3 regions of the Sinorhizobium numidicum genome follow, and region 3 is predicted to be linked to each of the others. Evidence: predicted binding sites of a transcription regulator. Region 3 holds the regulator's gene; each other region holds the start of a gene.
The links. Region 3 encodes PhoB, which activates phosphate uptake and scavenging genes when phosphate is short. Its sites were predicted from a motif close to TGTCATNNANCTGTCAT; they were not measured.
Positions count from the first base shown of each region.

Region 1: a site for PhoB is predicted at 2,807-2,823, ahead of PYH37_RS03540 (DUF1045 domain-containing protein). Genes of this name have one in related genera too.
Region 2: a site for PhoB is predicted at 3,127-3,143, ahead of PYH37_RS16670 (PhoX family protein). Genes of this name have one in related genera too.

Region 1 covers NZ_CP120367.1:723,193-728,338, reverse strand. The annotation lists gene phnD (phosphonate ABC transporter substrate-binding protein) at 1-188, shown strand, start outside; gene phnE (phosphonate ABC transporter, permease protein PhnE) at 294-1,256, shown strand; gene phnE (phosphonate ABC transporter, permease protein PhnE) at 1,265-2,782, shown strand; gene PYH37_RS03540 (DUF1045 domain-containing protein) at 2,907-3,614, shown strand; gene PYH37_RS03535 (alpha-D-ribose 1-methylphosphonate 5-triphosphate diphosphatase) at 3,616-4,755, shown strand; gene phnN (phosphonate metabolism protein/1,5-bisphosphokinase (PRPP-forming) PhnN) at 4,752-5,146, shown strand, end outside.
Region 2 covers NZ_CP120368.1:1,164,760-1,169,905, reverse strand. The annotation lists gene PYH37_RS16680 (HD domain-containing protein) at 1-124, opposite strand, end outside; gene PYH37_RS16675 (DUF2339 domain-containing protein) at 121-2,955, opposite strand; gene PYH37_RS16670 (PhoX family protein) at 3,223-5,146, shown strand, end outside.
Region 3 covers NZ_CP120368.1:523,013-528,158, reverse strand. The annotation lists gene PYH37_RS13620 (aspartate aminotransferase family protein) at 1-409, opposite strand, end outside; gene PYH37_RS13615 (GcrA family cell cycle regulator) at 826-1,344, shown strand; gene phoB (phosphate regulon transcriptional regulator PhoB) at 1,510-2,193, opposite strand; gene phoU (phosphate signaling complex protein PhoU) at 2,400-3,110, opposite strand; gene pstB (phosphate ABC transporter ATP-binding protein PstB) at 3,166-3,981, opposite strand; gene pstA (phosphate ABC transporter permease PstA) at 3,995-5,146, opposite strand, start outside.

The DNA of each region.
Region 1 (5,146 bases), on a different replicon from region 3:
TCGTCATCCGCACCTCGATGAACGATGACATGAAGGCGAAGTTCAAGCAGTTCATGATGGACCTGCCGAAGACGGACACCGCCTGCTTCTCCGCTATCCAGGGCGGTGAGTTCACCGGCTACACCGAGGTCAACAGCGACTTCTATAAGCCGATCATCGACGCACGCAAGGCAACGATCGGCGGCTGATTATCGTTCCGTTGATGCAACGCCGGCTGCGGTTAGCGGCCGGCGTCCGACTGTTCAGGGCGCCTCGGGCGCCCGCCTTTAAGGGCCGGCGCTGCCGGAAAATTCATGGCCACGTCCGCGCTTTCCCGGCATCTAAGCGAGAGCGGCGCACTTGTCGAGCGCCATTGGCAGGAACTCAACGCCCGGCGGCGCCTTTATACCTCGCTTGGCCTTGCGCTCCTGGTGCTGACAGTTTTTGCGTCTCTCTGGTTCGCAAATGACTCGAACGCCGGCAAGTTCTTCGATCGCCTGCCGCATTTCTTCGATTTCGTCGGAGATCTGATGCCGCGTGACGCGATGGAAATCATCCGCGCCATGTTCGATCTGCCCTCTCCGTATGACGACGGCAGCTTCAAATACAATTACCCGGACGGCCGATTGTATCTGACCGAAAACCTCTACATTCCGGAATATTTCCACAAGATGCTGGAGACTTTGAACATCGCCATCTTTTCGACGGTGATCGGCGTCTTCTTCGGCTTCGTCCTGTCGTTTCTCGCGGCGCGCAATTTGATGCCAAACCCATGGGTCCGGGGCGTCGTACGCCGCCTCATGGAGATCCTGCGGGCCTTCCCGGAGGTCGTGATCGCCGGTTTCTTTCTGGCAATTCTCTCGCTCGGTCCTATTCCGGCAATCGCGGCCGTGTCGATCCATACGATCGGCGCGCTCGGCAAGCTGTTTTTCGAAGTCGTCGAGAATTCCGACATGAAGCCGGAGGAGGGATTACGCGCCGTCGGCGGCAACTGGATCGAACGGGTCTGGTTCGGGATCGTGCCGCAGGTCCTCCCGAACTTCACCAGCTATTTCCTGCTGCGCCTCGAGATCAATGTGCGTGCCTCCACCATTATCGGCGCGGTCGGCGGCGGGGGCATCGGCGAGCTCTTGCGCTTGGCGATCGGCCAGGGCCATGAGGCGAAAACGCTGGCAATCGTCATCCTGCTGTTCACGACCATCTTCGCCGTCGATCAGTTTTCCGCGTGGCTTCGCCGTCGCCTCGTCGGCGATCAGGCTTTTCAGCTTGCGCAGTAGGAGCCCCCATGATTGCCTCGACCAAGCCCAGCGCTCCTGAAATGGAAGCCATCGCGGCCCGTCATCCGCATCTTTTGCAGTCGTCTTCAAACAAGCGGCTGAAAGCCGCGCTGATCGGCGCCAGCCTCGTGTCCTATATGGTTTTCAGCTGGTGGTTCTTCTCGGTTGGCCATGTGCTCGCCAATGCCAATTGGGGTATCGCTGGCACCTATCTTGCCGATTGGATATCCTACGAAATCCGTCCGGACATCGAGATCGCCCCTGACGGGACGATGGTCGTCTCCTACCAGCGCAATTCGCCGCTCGGAGCCAACCCGAATCCCGATTGGGTCGTCCTCGAAAAAGAAACTGTGACGCGGACCGTCGAAACGCCGGCGGCCGCGGTACAGGCGCCAAAGCCAAAGGCGAGCTCCTCCTTCAGCTTCATGGCGCCGAATGCCGCGCTCGGCGGGAACCAAGGAGCAGGGCGACAGAACGCCGCGCAAACTCGCACCGAAGAAGTCGTCACGCGCGCGCTCGTTACTTATGACGGCTCCACGAACATCGAGGTCGCAGAGCGATTGGTGAAGGCCACGCACGCTGGCGAGACCTTTACAATGGCTGTCGACGGCGCCGACACCGTAACGCCGCAAGGCCCCCTGCCCCGGTGGGCGACGCAGAAACGGCCGGGTGAAAAGATCACGCTCTCTTTCGGCCTTACGGGCTGGGCGGAGGTCGAAGGCGACGAGGTATCGATCCGCAACCGCTTTTTCGGCTGGGCGAACTTCCTCTTCGACACCAACTCGCCCTTCTTCGGAAAATCCTATGGCGAAGTGGCGTCGCTGATCCTCTCGGGCGATCGGATCGATCCGGCGCGCTCGAACCTGGCGCTCGCGTGGAATAACATCCTCTACAATGCCGAATGGCAGCACCTCGACGTCTGGACCAAACTGTTGCAGACGGTGGTGATGGCCTTCGTCGGCACGCTCTTTGCGTCGCTCATTGCCTTCCCGCTCTGTTTCCTCGCGGCACGCAACATCACGCCGAACCTCTTCGCCAACCAGCTCTTCAAGCGTTTCTTCGACTTCCTTCGGTCGGTGGATATGTTCATCTGGGCACTCTTCTTCACCCGTGCCTTCGGGCCGGGGCCGCTCGCTGGTATGTCCGCCATCTTCTTCACCGACACCGGCACCCTCGGCAAACTCTATTCCGAAGCGCTCGAAAACATCGATGACAAGCAGCGCGAGGGCGTCAAGTCCGTCGGCGCGACGCCGCTTGCCGTGCAACGCTTCGGCGTCCTGCCGCAGGTGCTGCCGGTCTTCGCCAGCCAAGCGCTCTATTTCTGGGAATCGAATACCCGCTCGGCAACGATCATCGGCGCAGTCGGCGCCGGCGGCATCGGCCTCAAGCTGTGGGAAGCGATGCGCACCAATTCGGACTGGGAAAATGTCGCCTATATGGTGCTTTTGATCTTGATGGTCGTCTTCGTTTTCGACAGCATCTCCAACGTGTGCCGATCACGTCTGATGGGCCGCAGCGCGCATTGAGCGATTTGCGTTTCGCATCGATATCATCATGATGCTGTCATGCAAATCGGCTAGCTGCGCATCTCGTCCCGCGAACAACCGACGGCCAACTGCAGTTGGCCGTCTATACAGAAAGTGAAGACCCGTGCGTTATGCGATCTACTTCGCGCCGCCGGCCGACGACCGGCTGTCGCTGACTGCATCTCATTGGCTTGGACGGGACGCCTTCAGCGGCGGTGCATTGAGCTGGCCGCCAAGCTCAAATCTAGACAGTGACGTTCAAATGACGCTGACGGCGGATCCCCGCCGATACGGCTTCCACGGCACGTTGAAAGCGCCGTTCGAGCTTGCCGCCGGGCGTAGCGAGGCCGACCTGATTGCGGCCTTCGACGAGTTCGCGGCCGAGATCGACGCTTTCGAAGTTCCGCAGATCACTCTTCACCAGATCGGCGCTTTCTTCGCGCTCGTTCCGACAGAAGACTGCGCCCCGCTTCGGCAGCTCGCGGAGCAAGCCGTTCGCCGCTTCGAACCCTTTCGCGCACCGATATCCGGCACCGAGATCGCGCGCCGCAATCCCGAGAAACTCACGCAACGTCAACGAGAATACCTTGCGGCATGGGGTTATCCTTACGTTTTTGAAGAGTTCCAGTTTCATCTGACGCTGACCGGCCCGGTACCGAGCGAAATGCGCGCAACAATGCGGGAGTCGCTTCACGCCGCGTTCGAAGAGTTCATCGGCAAGCCGCTTGCCGTCTCGACGGTGGCGCTTTTCGTCGAGCCGCATCGCGGCGCGCCCTTTACCGTTCATTCCCTGCTGCCGCTCGGCAGCGCGTCCAAACGAAAGATCGCATGAAATGACCAAAGAACAGGTTCTGACCAACGCCCGCATCGTTCTCGAAGACCGTATTATCGACGGCTCGGTCCTGATCCGCGACGGCAGGATCGCCGACATTTCGGAAGGTGCGAGCCATACGGGCGAGGATTTCGAAGGCGATTACCTACTGCCCGGGTTGGTCGAGCTCCACACCGACCATCTGGAGGCACATTATTCGCCGCGGCCGGGCGTGCGCTGGCTGAAGATCGCGGCCATCCAGGCCCATGACGCGCAGGTCGTCACCTCCGGCATCACCACCGTGTTCGATTGCCTGCGTCTTGGCTCAGACGAGGATGGCGGCTTCCAGAAGGGCGAGATGCGCAGCATGGCGGACGCCTTGACGCAGGCAAAAGCAGAAGGCCGGCTACGGGCCGATCACCTCATCCACCTGCGCTGCGAGGTTTCGACTGCTGATGTGCTCGATCACTACGAAGATTTTCAAGACGACCCGCAGGTTCGTCTGGTCTCGCTGATGGACCATGCCCCGGGACAGCGGCAGTTTCAGACAATGGATCAGTACACCCTCTATTACAAGACGAAGCGCGGCATGTCGGATGAAGCCTTTGCTGCTTTCATCGAGCGTCAGCAGGCGCTGTCGGCGCTCTATGCCGAGCCACATCGCACCGCCCTCGCAAGGGCCTGCGCCGAACGCGGCATCACGATCGCCAGCCACGATGACGCCACGGTCGAACATGTCGAGGAATCGATTGGCTACGGCATCCGCCTCGCAGAGTTCCCGACGAGCTTCGAGGCGGCGGAAGCGTCGCACCGCGCAGGATTGAGCGTTCTGATGGGCGCGCCGAACGTCGTGCGCGGCAAGTCGCATTCCGGCAACATCGCCGCCCGCGACCTGGCCGAGCACGGCGTGCTCGACGTGCTTTCCTCCGACTATGTCCCCTTCAGCCTGATCCATGCGCCGTTCGTGCTCGCCGACGAAGTCGAGGCGATCGCCCTGCCCCAGGCGATCGCGATGGTATCGGCAACGCCGGCGCGCACGGTCGGACTTAATGACCGCGGCCGGATCGCCGTCGGGCTCCGTGCTGATATCGCCCGCGTCCATCGGCCCCAGGGCATTCCGGTTGTTCGCTCCGTATGGCGCGAAGGACGGCGTGTCGCATGACGGCGGTCGAAAAAGCGCGCGGCGGGACGCTCATCGTCGTCGTCGGTCCGAGCGGGGCCGGCAAGGATAGCGTCATGGGGTTTGCCGCCCGCCACTTCGCGCAACGTCCGGACATCCTGTTCGTGCGGCGGGTGATCACGCGCCCGTCGGATGCCGGCGGCGAAGTGCACGAAAGCGTTTCGGCCGCGGAGTTCGATGACATGAGGCAGAACGGCGCCTTTGCCGTCTCCTGGCAGGCGCATGGCTTGAGCTATGGCATTCCGAGGGAGATCGCGGAAAAGATCGCAAGCGGCATGACGGCGATCGTCAATGGCAGCCGTGCTGCCCTTCCCGCCATTCGCGCAGCGTTCGGCGATGTTGCCGTCGCCGTCATCACAGCCGACCCGCCGGT
Region 2 (5,146 bases), 640 kb from region 3:
AGACACGGATGAGATGCGAAGCGTCATGCGAGCCATCGTTTCCGGAAAATGCATACGGCAGAAGTTTGTCGGCGAGGTCATCGTGAGGCGCGAAGGCGGCCGCGAGAGCCGGAAGTCGTGTCATACGCGGCTCCTCCGGTCGTCCGCTCCGGTCACGCCTGCAGCCGTGTCGGGCATGCCGGTCCGGCCGTTCCCGGCATTGGATAGTATTTTCTGGTAGAAGAGCCCGATGCCGATGAGCACGCCGCCGAGACCGATGAAGGACAGGGCCCGCAGAACACCTTCCAGATTGGACATGTCGATCAGGAACACCTTCAGCACCGCTATGAGGACGAGCACGGCCGAAGCGATACGGATGCTCTTGGCATTGAAGCGCGAACCAGCGACAAGCAGCAAAACGCCGAGCACCAGCCAGACGACTGAATAGGTATAGGTCTCTCCCTGAAGGAAGCCTTTCCAATCGGCGATGTTTTCGCCCTGCCAGAAGCGACGAACGGTGAGGGTTGCCCAGGCAAAGGCGAGAACCGCGCCGCTGACGGCAAGCGCAGCGACGTAAGGCAGCGGGCGCTTGCCGCGTGCATACCAGGCAAGGCCGGTATAACCGAGGCCGGGCAACAGATAACCAATGAACAGCAGGTCGAAGAACGGAATGCTTCCGAGCGATTCGCCGCTGAAATACGGGTTGAGGCCGATCAGGTGCGCCGAGAGCACCGACAGCATCGACAGCACTCCGAGCGCCATGCCGCCGTAGCGAAACACCGGGCTCGGGGATTTCGTGTCCAATGTCATGAAGATGCCGGAGGCGCCGATCGCGAGAAGCGTGTAGATGGACTGCTCGCCGAGCGTCGGGACGGAAAAACTGTCGAGCACACCGCCGTTCATCGTATGGCGCACGAGGATCGCGAGCGTCAGCAAAACAAAAAGGCTCGCGAGCGCCTGCAGCAGATTGAGCACGCGCCTATCCCGTGAGGCCCGCAAGAAATAGGCGGATGCGACGAGCAGCAGCGCCGGAATACCATAGCCCGGCAGAAGTGCGTTGAAGACCGGCGTCGTGGAGAGGCTGCCGGAGCCGACGACTGTCGGTTCCCAGGCTGTCCGTGCAAGCACGACGATGGCGGCAGCCACGGTCACCCAGGGAAGAACGGGCCAGGCGCGCAGACGCGTGGCAAACGTATATCCCGCACCAAGGAGCGCAATCGCGAGGGTCGTCACGAGGCCATCGGTCCAGGCATGCAGACCGATGACGAAGAGGCCGAAGGAACCCATGACCAGAAGGCCGAGAGAAAGGTCCGCTTCTTTGGTATCGGAATGCCGGCGGTAAAGCCATTCGACCAGCCCAAGGACGGCCAAACCGGCGGCGAAAGCGGCAAGCCCGTGCGGCAGATCGAACGCGAGTTCGCCCGTCATCAGGAACGACATCGCCAGGAGCGCATTCGGCACCACCGCCGCAATACCGGCCCAGAGGACCGCGAACTGACGATCGCGGACCAAGCGCCGGGCAAGCACGATGGACGCAAGCAGGACGAAGAGTGCCGACAATATCATCGCCGTCAGCATCGCGGTCCGGCCAGGGATGACGATCGCGGGTGAAAGTCCCGCCGGCGGAAGGTCGACGAGAACACCGCTGAGCGCAGTCAGCCTCCAGGTGCCGGCGATGGCGCCGAAGGCGGCAAATAGTGCCGGATAGACCGCAATCGGCCGCATAGCGCCGATCGCGGCAAGAGCTGCAATCACGATCGTAAACTCACTGACCGGGAAACGCAGCGCGCCGACCGCCGGGCTGATGAGAAGAAGCGCGAGAACGGTCGCCGCGATCGCCGCCGATATCGTGATTGCCGCGTGCGGCGGCGTGAAGAGTTTTCGCCACGGGCCCGCTACCGCGGCCTCCGACCTGCCGGCCTCTGCCGGATAGGCCGCCTCTGGAGCACTCTCCAGATCGCCGGGCCAGATCAGGCCGATACCGGCAATCATGACCAGCAGCGCAAAGGTGACCGGCGGGGCCTCGAAGGGCGTGACGGACGTGACGTAGGCAAGTGCCCAGAGACCGAGGCCGGCATTGGCAAGCGTGGGCACGATCGTCCAGCGGCGCAGCCGAGACGCGACAAGAGTGGCGAGCCAGGCGGTTGCCAGGAAGCCGAACAGCACCCAGGGCCGCGGCTCTCCGCTCGAGACGAACAAGGGCGTAAGAAGCGAGGCGAGAAGGCCGAGTCCGGCCAGGGCCTGGCCATGCAGCAATGACAGGCCGACGGTCGCAAGCGAAATCACCGCCAGCAGCGCGAAGGCGGTGGCCGTGCCGATGAAACCGTAAATCCCATAGGCCGCGTAGACGACGCCGAAGAGCGTGACGGCGCCGGCCGCTGTTAACACGCCGGGGATCATGGCGTTGCGGAACCGGTCGGCGATCGTCGGCACCGCTCGGCGGCGGATCACCTCGCCGGCGATCCCGAGCACAAACCCGAAGGCTGCGGCCAGGGTCAGGCGTACAACCGGACTCAACAGGCCCGCCTCGATCGAATACTGCACGAGGAAGTAACCGCCGAGGGCCAGCGCGATACCGCCTACCCAAACCGGCCATTGTCCGCCGATTCGGCTCTCAAGGCTTTCCGCGGGACGTGCCGCGATCGTTTCCGCGACGACCTCGGCGTCGGGCGCGCTACGCGCTGCGTTCTCGATACCCTCCGAGACGCCATCGCTGAAGATCCGCGCGCCCTCCCGCTCCCGCGACCAGGGGCCCTTTTCAACCACTTCCTCCGCGGCCGGGGCCGGAACCTCGGTCTCCTCTGCCTTTGAGGAAGCAGGCGGTATTGCCGGCTCATTGGTGCTAAACTCACGCAGACGGGCAATCTCCGCCTTCAGCGACTCTATTTCGGCGCCCAGCCGCTCAGCGGTCTTGCGGCCGCCGAGAAACGCTGCGAGCGCCATGGCAAAAGCAACAAAAGCGATGACTTCAAGCATGGGCTCTCCCAGAGCACTGCGACTCGGCGGTTGGTTTTTCTATGCCGCGCAAGATGCGGGCGAAAGGCATCCCGCGCCAGAGGCTATGTTTGTAGCCTGCGGCGAAGATACAGTCTTTTTCACGGGCCCCAAATCTCTTGGCGGCAGGGTGCCGCAATCTCTTCATGGAACTGTCGCGGAACTGTCATGAGCATGCTGTTAGAGCGACGATCGGACACTGCGCGATGCGCGTTAGTTTCTATCGTTTAACGAAGGGAGAATCAGACCATGGACAAGCATCTCGGCCTGACGGAAGAAATCGAATTCAAGACGCTGACGGAAAGCAGGGAGGAACTGGAAGACATCGGTCAGAACTGTTCCGCCAATCCGACCATGGGCGACATCATCAACCGCCGTTTCTCGCGCCGGTCCTTCCTTGGCGGCTCTCTGGCGGTGGCCGCCATCTCGACGACCGTGAGCCCGCTCGCTCTGCTGACGGCCGAGGAAGCGAAGGCGAACGGTGTGGCTTCGCGATTCGATTTCAAGGAGGTGGAGGCCGGCGTCGACGAGGCCCATCACGTCGCCGAGGGGTATGACGCGGATATTCTTCTGCGCTGGGGAGACAAGATTTTCGCCGACAGCCCGGACTTCGATCCCTTGAATCAGACGGCGGGAGCTCAGAGCCGGCAGTTCGGCTACAACAACGACTACGTCGGCTTCATTCCGCTCGACGGTAGTCCCGACCACGGTCTCCTTGTTGTCAATCACGAATACACCAACGCCGAAATCATGTTCCCGAACTTCGCCCGCGTCGAAAAGGTGACAGAGGACGGCAAGGAGCAGGACAAGGTCGTTCTCGGCGATTACACGAACGAGCTGGTCGATATCGAGATGGCCGCCCATGGCGGCACAGTTATCGAAATCCGCAAGGTCGATGGTAAGTGGCAGCCGGTTCTCGACGGCAAGTACAACCGCCGCATCAGCGCCAATACTGAGATGCAGCTGTCCGGCCCGGTGGCCGGCCATGACCGCGTCAAGACCCCGTCCGATCCGACCGGCACGAAGGTCTTCGGCACCATCAACAACTGCGCCGGCGGCGTCACCGCCTGGGGCACCTACATGATGGCCGAAGAAAACTTCAACGGCTATTTCGGCGGCGAGCTTGCCGAAGACCATCCGGAATACAAGCAGTTGAAGCGCCTCGGCGCGCCGGGCGGCCAATATGAGTGGTCGAAATTCTACGATCGCTTCGATGTATCGAAGGAGCCGAACGAGGCCAATCGCTTCGGTTGGGTCGTCGAGGTCGATCCACTCGACCCCGCTTCCGTGCCGAAGAAGCGCACCGCGATCGGGCGTTTCAAGCACGAGGGCTGCGAGTCGGTCGTCAATAAGGACGGCCGGGTCGTTCTTTATAGCGGCGACGACGAGCGTTACGACTATGTCTATAAGTTCGTGACGAAGGGCACCTACAATCCGAACGACCGCGCCGCCAATATGGATCTCTTCGACGAAGGCACGCTCTACGTGGCGAAGTTCGACGAGGACGGCACGGTCACTTGGATGCCGATCGTGCATGGCGAGGGTCCGCTCACAACCGGAAACGGCTTTGCCTCGCAGGCAGACGTGCTGATCAACACCCGTCTTGCCGCCGATGCGCTCGGCGCGACCAAGATGGACCGGCCGGAAGACGTCCAGCCCAATTCGAAGACCGGCAAGGTCTACGTGATGCTGACCAACAACACCAAGCGCAAGGAAGAGGAAGCCGACGCCGCCAATCCGCGCGCCAAGAACGCCTTTGGCCACATCATCGAAATCTCGGAGACGGACGGCGATTTCGCCTCGACGAAATCCCGCTGGGACATCCTGCTGAAATGCGGTGATCCGAGTGTTGCCGAAGTTGGCGCTTCGTTCTCGACCGCAACGACCGAGAACGGCTGGTTCGGCATGCCGGACAATTGCGCGATCGATGCGGATGGCCGCCTGTGGGTATCGACGGACGGCAACAACGAAAAGGAAACGGGCCGCACCGATGGCGTCTGGGCGGTTGAAACGGAAGGCGAAGCCCGCGGCACCTCCAAGCTGTTCTTTCGGGTTCCGGTCGGCGCGGAAATGTGCGGTCCGAGCTTCAACCCGACGAGCGACACCTTCTTTCTCGCCGTCCAGCATCCGGGCGACGCCGGCCTCGCAACCTATGAAAAACCGGCGACGCGCT
Region 3 (5,146 bases):
CAATCGTGCGGCCGTGGAAGGCGCCCTCGAACGTGATGATGTGGAACTTTTCCGGGTGCCCCTTGGCGAAATGATAGCGGCGCGCCGTCTTGATCGCACATTCAAGCGCCTCCGCGCCCGAATTGGTGAAGAACACCCGGTCCGCGAAAGTCACCGCCGTCAGCCGACGCGCCAGGCTCTCTTGCCCCGGAATCTCATAGAGATTGGAAAGATGCCAGACCTTCTCGGCCTGTGCCTTCAACGCCTCGACAAGATGCGGATGGGCATGGCCGAGCGAATTGACGGCGACGCCGGCGGCAAAGTCGAGATAGCGCGTGCCGTCTTCTGCGATCAGCCAAACGCCTTCGCCTCGCTCGAAACGCAACGGCGCGCGCAAATAGGTGTCGTAGAGCGGCGTTGTTGCGGCCATGGCGAACTTCTCCTTCCGATCTGTCGGCATTTGCTATCGGACATATCCGGTCCGATAAAATCAAAAATGCCGCCTTGCGGCGGCGCAGGCACTATTCCCATTTCACGCCGCAATGTCAACAAAACCAAGGCTTGCAGCCGCTTCGCCGGCGCCGATTCCGCAGCGCGAAAAAATCGCTCGGCAGGGCTTGCAAAAATGCAACGGTCCGACAGCAAGTTGGGGAAAAGTGCGAAAACGATTCGGCGCGATTCCCGCGACTCTTGCCACGGAGTCACCCTGCCAGTAGGTTAATATTCAATTACTAGACGCATGCGGCGGACCTAGTCACCAAAAGTGTTATCGCGTTGTAACTCCGGGATTTTTCCGGAGGCCGGTGATGGATTCTGCCATCCCAACGCCGAGAACGGAGAGTGCAGATGAACTGGACTGACGAGCGGGTGGAGAAACTGAAGAAGCTATGGTCCGAGGGCCTAAGCGCCAGTCAGATTGCGGCGCAGCTGGGTGGTGTCAGCCGCAACGCGGTCATCGGCAAGGTGCACCGGCTGAGCCTGCCGGGCCGCGCCAAGGCCGGCGGCACGACTGCCGCGGCTCGTCCGAAGCGGACCACATCGGCACCCCGCGCGCCGAACTATGCCGCGCGCGTCACCACCCGGACCGTCACCCGCACTGCCGGCGCAACCGTGCTCAAGGAGGAAGTTGCGGTCGATCTGGTGGCCGACCAGAATCTCGCCCTCGCTCCGAACGTTGTTGTGCCGATGTCGCGCCGCCTCGAGCTGACGCAACTCACGGAGCGCACCTGCAAGTGGCCGATCGGCGACCCGTTGAAGGAAGAGTTTCACTTCTGCGGCAACGACTCACCGGAAGCCTCGCCCTATTGCAGCTATCATGCGCGGCTCGCCTATCAGCCTTCCGCCGAGCGCCGGCGTATCCGCTAGGATTTCGCAAAGTCAAACGAAGAGGGGCCATGCGGCCCCTTTTTCTTACCTACGGCGCCGTTCAGACGCACAAAGGTCGCTGCGGCACTCTGAACTGCTGCATGGTTTTATCCTTAGATCGGCTCCGATTTAAGGACCACGCAGTAGAGCTGATGAGGGAAGAACTCAGCCTTCCAGCGAATAGCCTGCGCCGCGCACCGTTCTGATCACATCGGGCATATTGGAGAAGTTCAGCGCCTTGCGCAGGCGGCCGACATGCACGTCGACGGTGCGTTCATCGACATAGATGTCATGTCCCCACACGCCATCCAGCAATTGCGAACGGGAGAAGACACGCCCCGGCGAGGACATCAGGAACTCCAGCAGACGGAACTCCGTCGGCCCGAGGCGGACTTCGCGGCTGCGGCGATGAACGCGGTGCGTTTCGCGGTCGAGTTCGATATCTCCACAGCGCAAAAGCGTCGAAAGCACCTCGGGCTTGGCCCGCCGCAGCATCGCCTTGACCCTGGCCATCAGTTCCGGCGTCGAAAACGGCTTGACGACATAGTCGTCGGCCCCGGTCGCCAAACCCCGCACCCGCTCGCTTTCCTCGCCGCGCGCCGTCAGCATGATGATCGGCAGACGTTCCGTCTCGGGTCGTTGGCGCAGCCTGCGGCAAAGCTCGATGCCCGAGACGCCGGGCAGCATCCAATCGAGGATCAAAAGGTCGGGCAAGCGTTCCTGCAGGCGGATTTCCGCCTCGTCGCCACGAAGGATCGTATCGACTTCGAAACCTTCGGCCTCGAGATTGTAACGCAGCAGCACGCTCAGCGCTTCCTCGTCCTCGACAACTGCTATCTTCGGCAACATTCAGCTACGACTCCTTACCTGGACCACGATGAGTTGGGTCGAAACAACAAAAATCACGATCGGTCCTCATAAGTTGGAGCGGGATGCGGGCGGAAAACCGCGCATGCTTGTCCTCATCCCGCTGGAACGCGAGTGCCACGGCAGTGCGGTGCGGAAGCGCGACCGGAGCAAGATTGACGCATGCCCCGTGGCACGCTCAGCCGCGCTCAGTCGGTGACCGAACCCAGCGTCGAGGTCGTGTCATCCTTCGGCCGTTCACCCACCGGCTGGGCACCCGTCGCCATGTAGTAGATCGTTTCGGCGATATTCGTTGCATGATCGCCGATGCGTTCAATGTTCTTGGCGCAGAAAAGAAGATGCGTGCAAGGCGTGATATTACGCGGATCTTCCATCATGTACGTGAGCAACTCACGAAACAGCGAGGTGTAGATCGCGTCGATCTCCTCGTCCCGCTCACGGATGCTGTTTGCCTTTTCCGGCGAACGCGAGGCGTAAACGTCGAGAACTTCCTTGAGCTGGACCAAAGCAAGCTCGGCCAGGTGTTCGAGACCGCGGGCGAGCTTGCGCGGGATTCCGGAGCCGGCGACCGCGATGACGCGCTTCGCAGTGTTCTTGCCGAGGTCGCCGACCCGTTCCAAATCCGCCGCGATGCGAATGGAGCCCATGATCTCGCGGAGATCGGAGGCGACCGGCTGGCGCTTGGCGATGGTGATGATCGCCTTTTCGCCGATCTGACGCTCCGCGTCGTCGAGCATCGCGTCATCGGAAATCACCTTCTGGGCCAGTGCGAGGTCGGAGTTCACCAGCGCTCGGACGGAATCCGCCACCATCTGCTCGGCGAGGCCTCCCATTTCCGAAATACGGCGCGTCAGGTATTTCAGTTCTTCGTCAAAGGCGGACATAATGTGCGTGGACATGGTCGGCGATCCTTGCAGGCGCGTTCAGGTTTTGCGTTCGGACGTGGCTCCGGCATCAGCCGAAGCGGCCCATGATGTAGTCCTGGGTGCGCTGGTCATCCGGATTGGTGAACATCTTGTCGGTATCGTTCTCCTCGACGAGGTTGCCGAGGTGGAACATGGCGGTGCGCTGCGAAACGCGTGCGGCCTGCTGCATCGAATGCGTCACGATGACGATCGTGAAATTGGCGCGCAGCTCGTGGATAAGTTCCTCGACCTTGGCCGTTGCGATCGGGTCGAGCGCCGAGCACGGCTCGTCCATCAGGATCACTTCCGGGCTGACGGCAACCGCGCGCGCGATGCAGAGGCGCTGCTGCTGGCCCCCGGATAGGCCGGTACCGGGCTCATGCAGACGATCCTTCACTTCGTTGAAGAGACCCGCCTTCTGCAGGCTCGTTTCCACGACCTCGTCGAATTCCGCTTTTGTGCGGGCAAGACCATGAATGCGGGGGCCGTAGGCGACATTCTCGTAGATCGACTTCGGGAACGGGTTCGGTTTCTGGAATACCATGCCGACGCGGGCGCGGAGTTCAACGACATCGATGCTCGGATCGTAAACGTCGTCTTCGTCGAGCGTGATCCTGCCGCTAACCCGGCAATTCTCGATCGTGTCGTTCATCCGGTTCAGGGTGCGCAAGAAGGTCGACTTGCCGCAGCCGGACGGGCCGATCAGGGCCGTGACCGTGTTTTCGCGGATGTTTAGATTGACGTCGAAGAGCGCGCGCTTCTCGCCGTAATAGACCGACACATCCTTGCCGATCATCTTGTAAGGCACTGTGTTCATTTTCAGGTCCAGAGCTTTTTCCACTTTAGCTTCCGACAGCATGTTCATAGTCCTTACCCCACTACCAGCGGCGCTCAAAGCGACGCCTCAACAGAATTGCGCCGAGATTCATGAACACCAGGAAGATCAGGAGAATAATGATCGCCCCCGACGTCCGTTCCACGAAGGCACGCTCCGCCTCGTTCGCCCACATGTAGATCTGCACGGGCAGCGCCGTGGAGGGCTCGAGCGGCGAGCCCGGATAGTCCACCACGAAGGCGACCATGCCGATCAGCAGCAACGGCGCCGTTTCGCCGAGCGCGTGCGCCAGGCCGATGATCGTGCCGGTCAGGATGCCGGGCATGGCGAGCGGCAGTACATGATGGAAGATCGTCTGCATCCTCGATGCGCCGAGGCCGAGCGCGGCGGCACGGATCGACGGCGGCACGGCCTTGAGCGCCGCGCGCGTCGCGATGATGATCGTCGGCAGCGTCATCAGCGTCAGCACCAAACCGCCGACGAGCGCAGCCGAACGCGGCATCCCGGCGAAGTTCACGAAGACGGCGAGACCTAGAAGGCCGTAGACGATCGACGGCACGGCCGCGAGATTGTTGATGTTGACTTCGATCAGATCGGTGAGACGGTTCTTCGGCGCGAACTCCTCGAGGTAAATAGAGGCGGCCACGCCGATCGGCAGCGACAGAACGAGAACGATCAGCATCATGTAGAGCGAGCCAATGAGCGCCACGCCGACGCCGGCCGCCTCCGGACGGCTCGATGCCCCGAAGGTGAAGATGCCAGTGTTGAAGCTTTTCTTCAGCACGCCCGCCTCGGCGAGCTGGTTCATCCAGGCAACCTGCTGGTCCTTGACCTTGCGATTGGATTCGTTCACCGACAGGTCGATCTGGCCTTTGAAGGCGGAGTCGATGTTCGCTTCGGCAAGCAGCGTTACCGGCACCGTCTTGCCGATAACCGACGGATCGGCAACGACGAGATCGCGCAACTGTGTCCGGGCACTCGCCGAGACCATGTCGGTCGCCTGCTTGACCAGCGGCCGCTTCTTCGGATCGATGCCGAGCTGCTTGACGAGGGCGTCGCGAACGAGCAGCGGATAATTCGCCGTCAACAATTGCTTCGGATCGGTCGCTCGCTCGTTCTTCGGATCGATCACTTTTTCGGAAAATTCGATCGGCAGCGTGATCGTCGTCTGCAGAAAGGCGGTGTAACCCTTCGA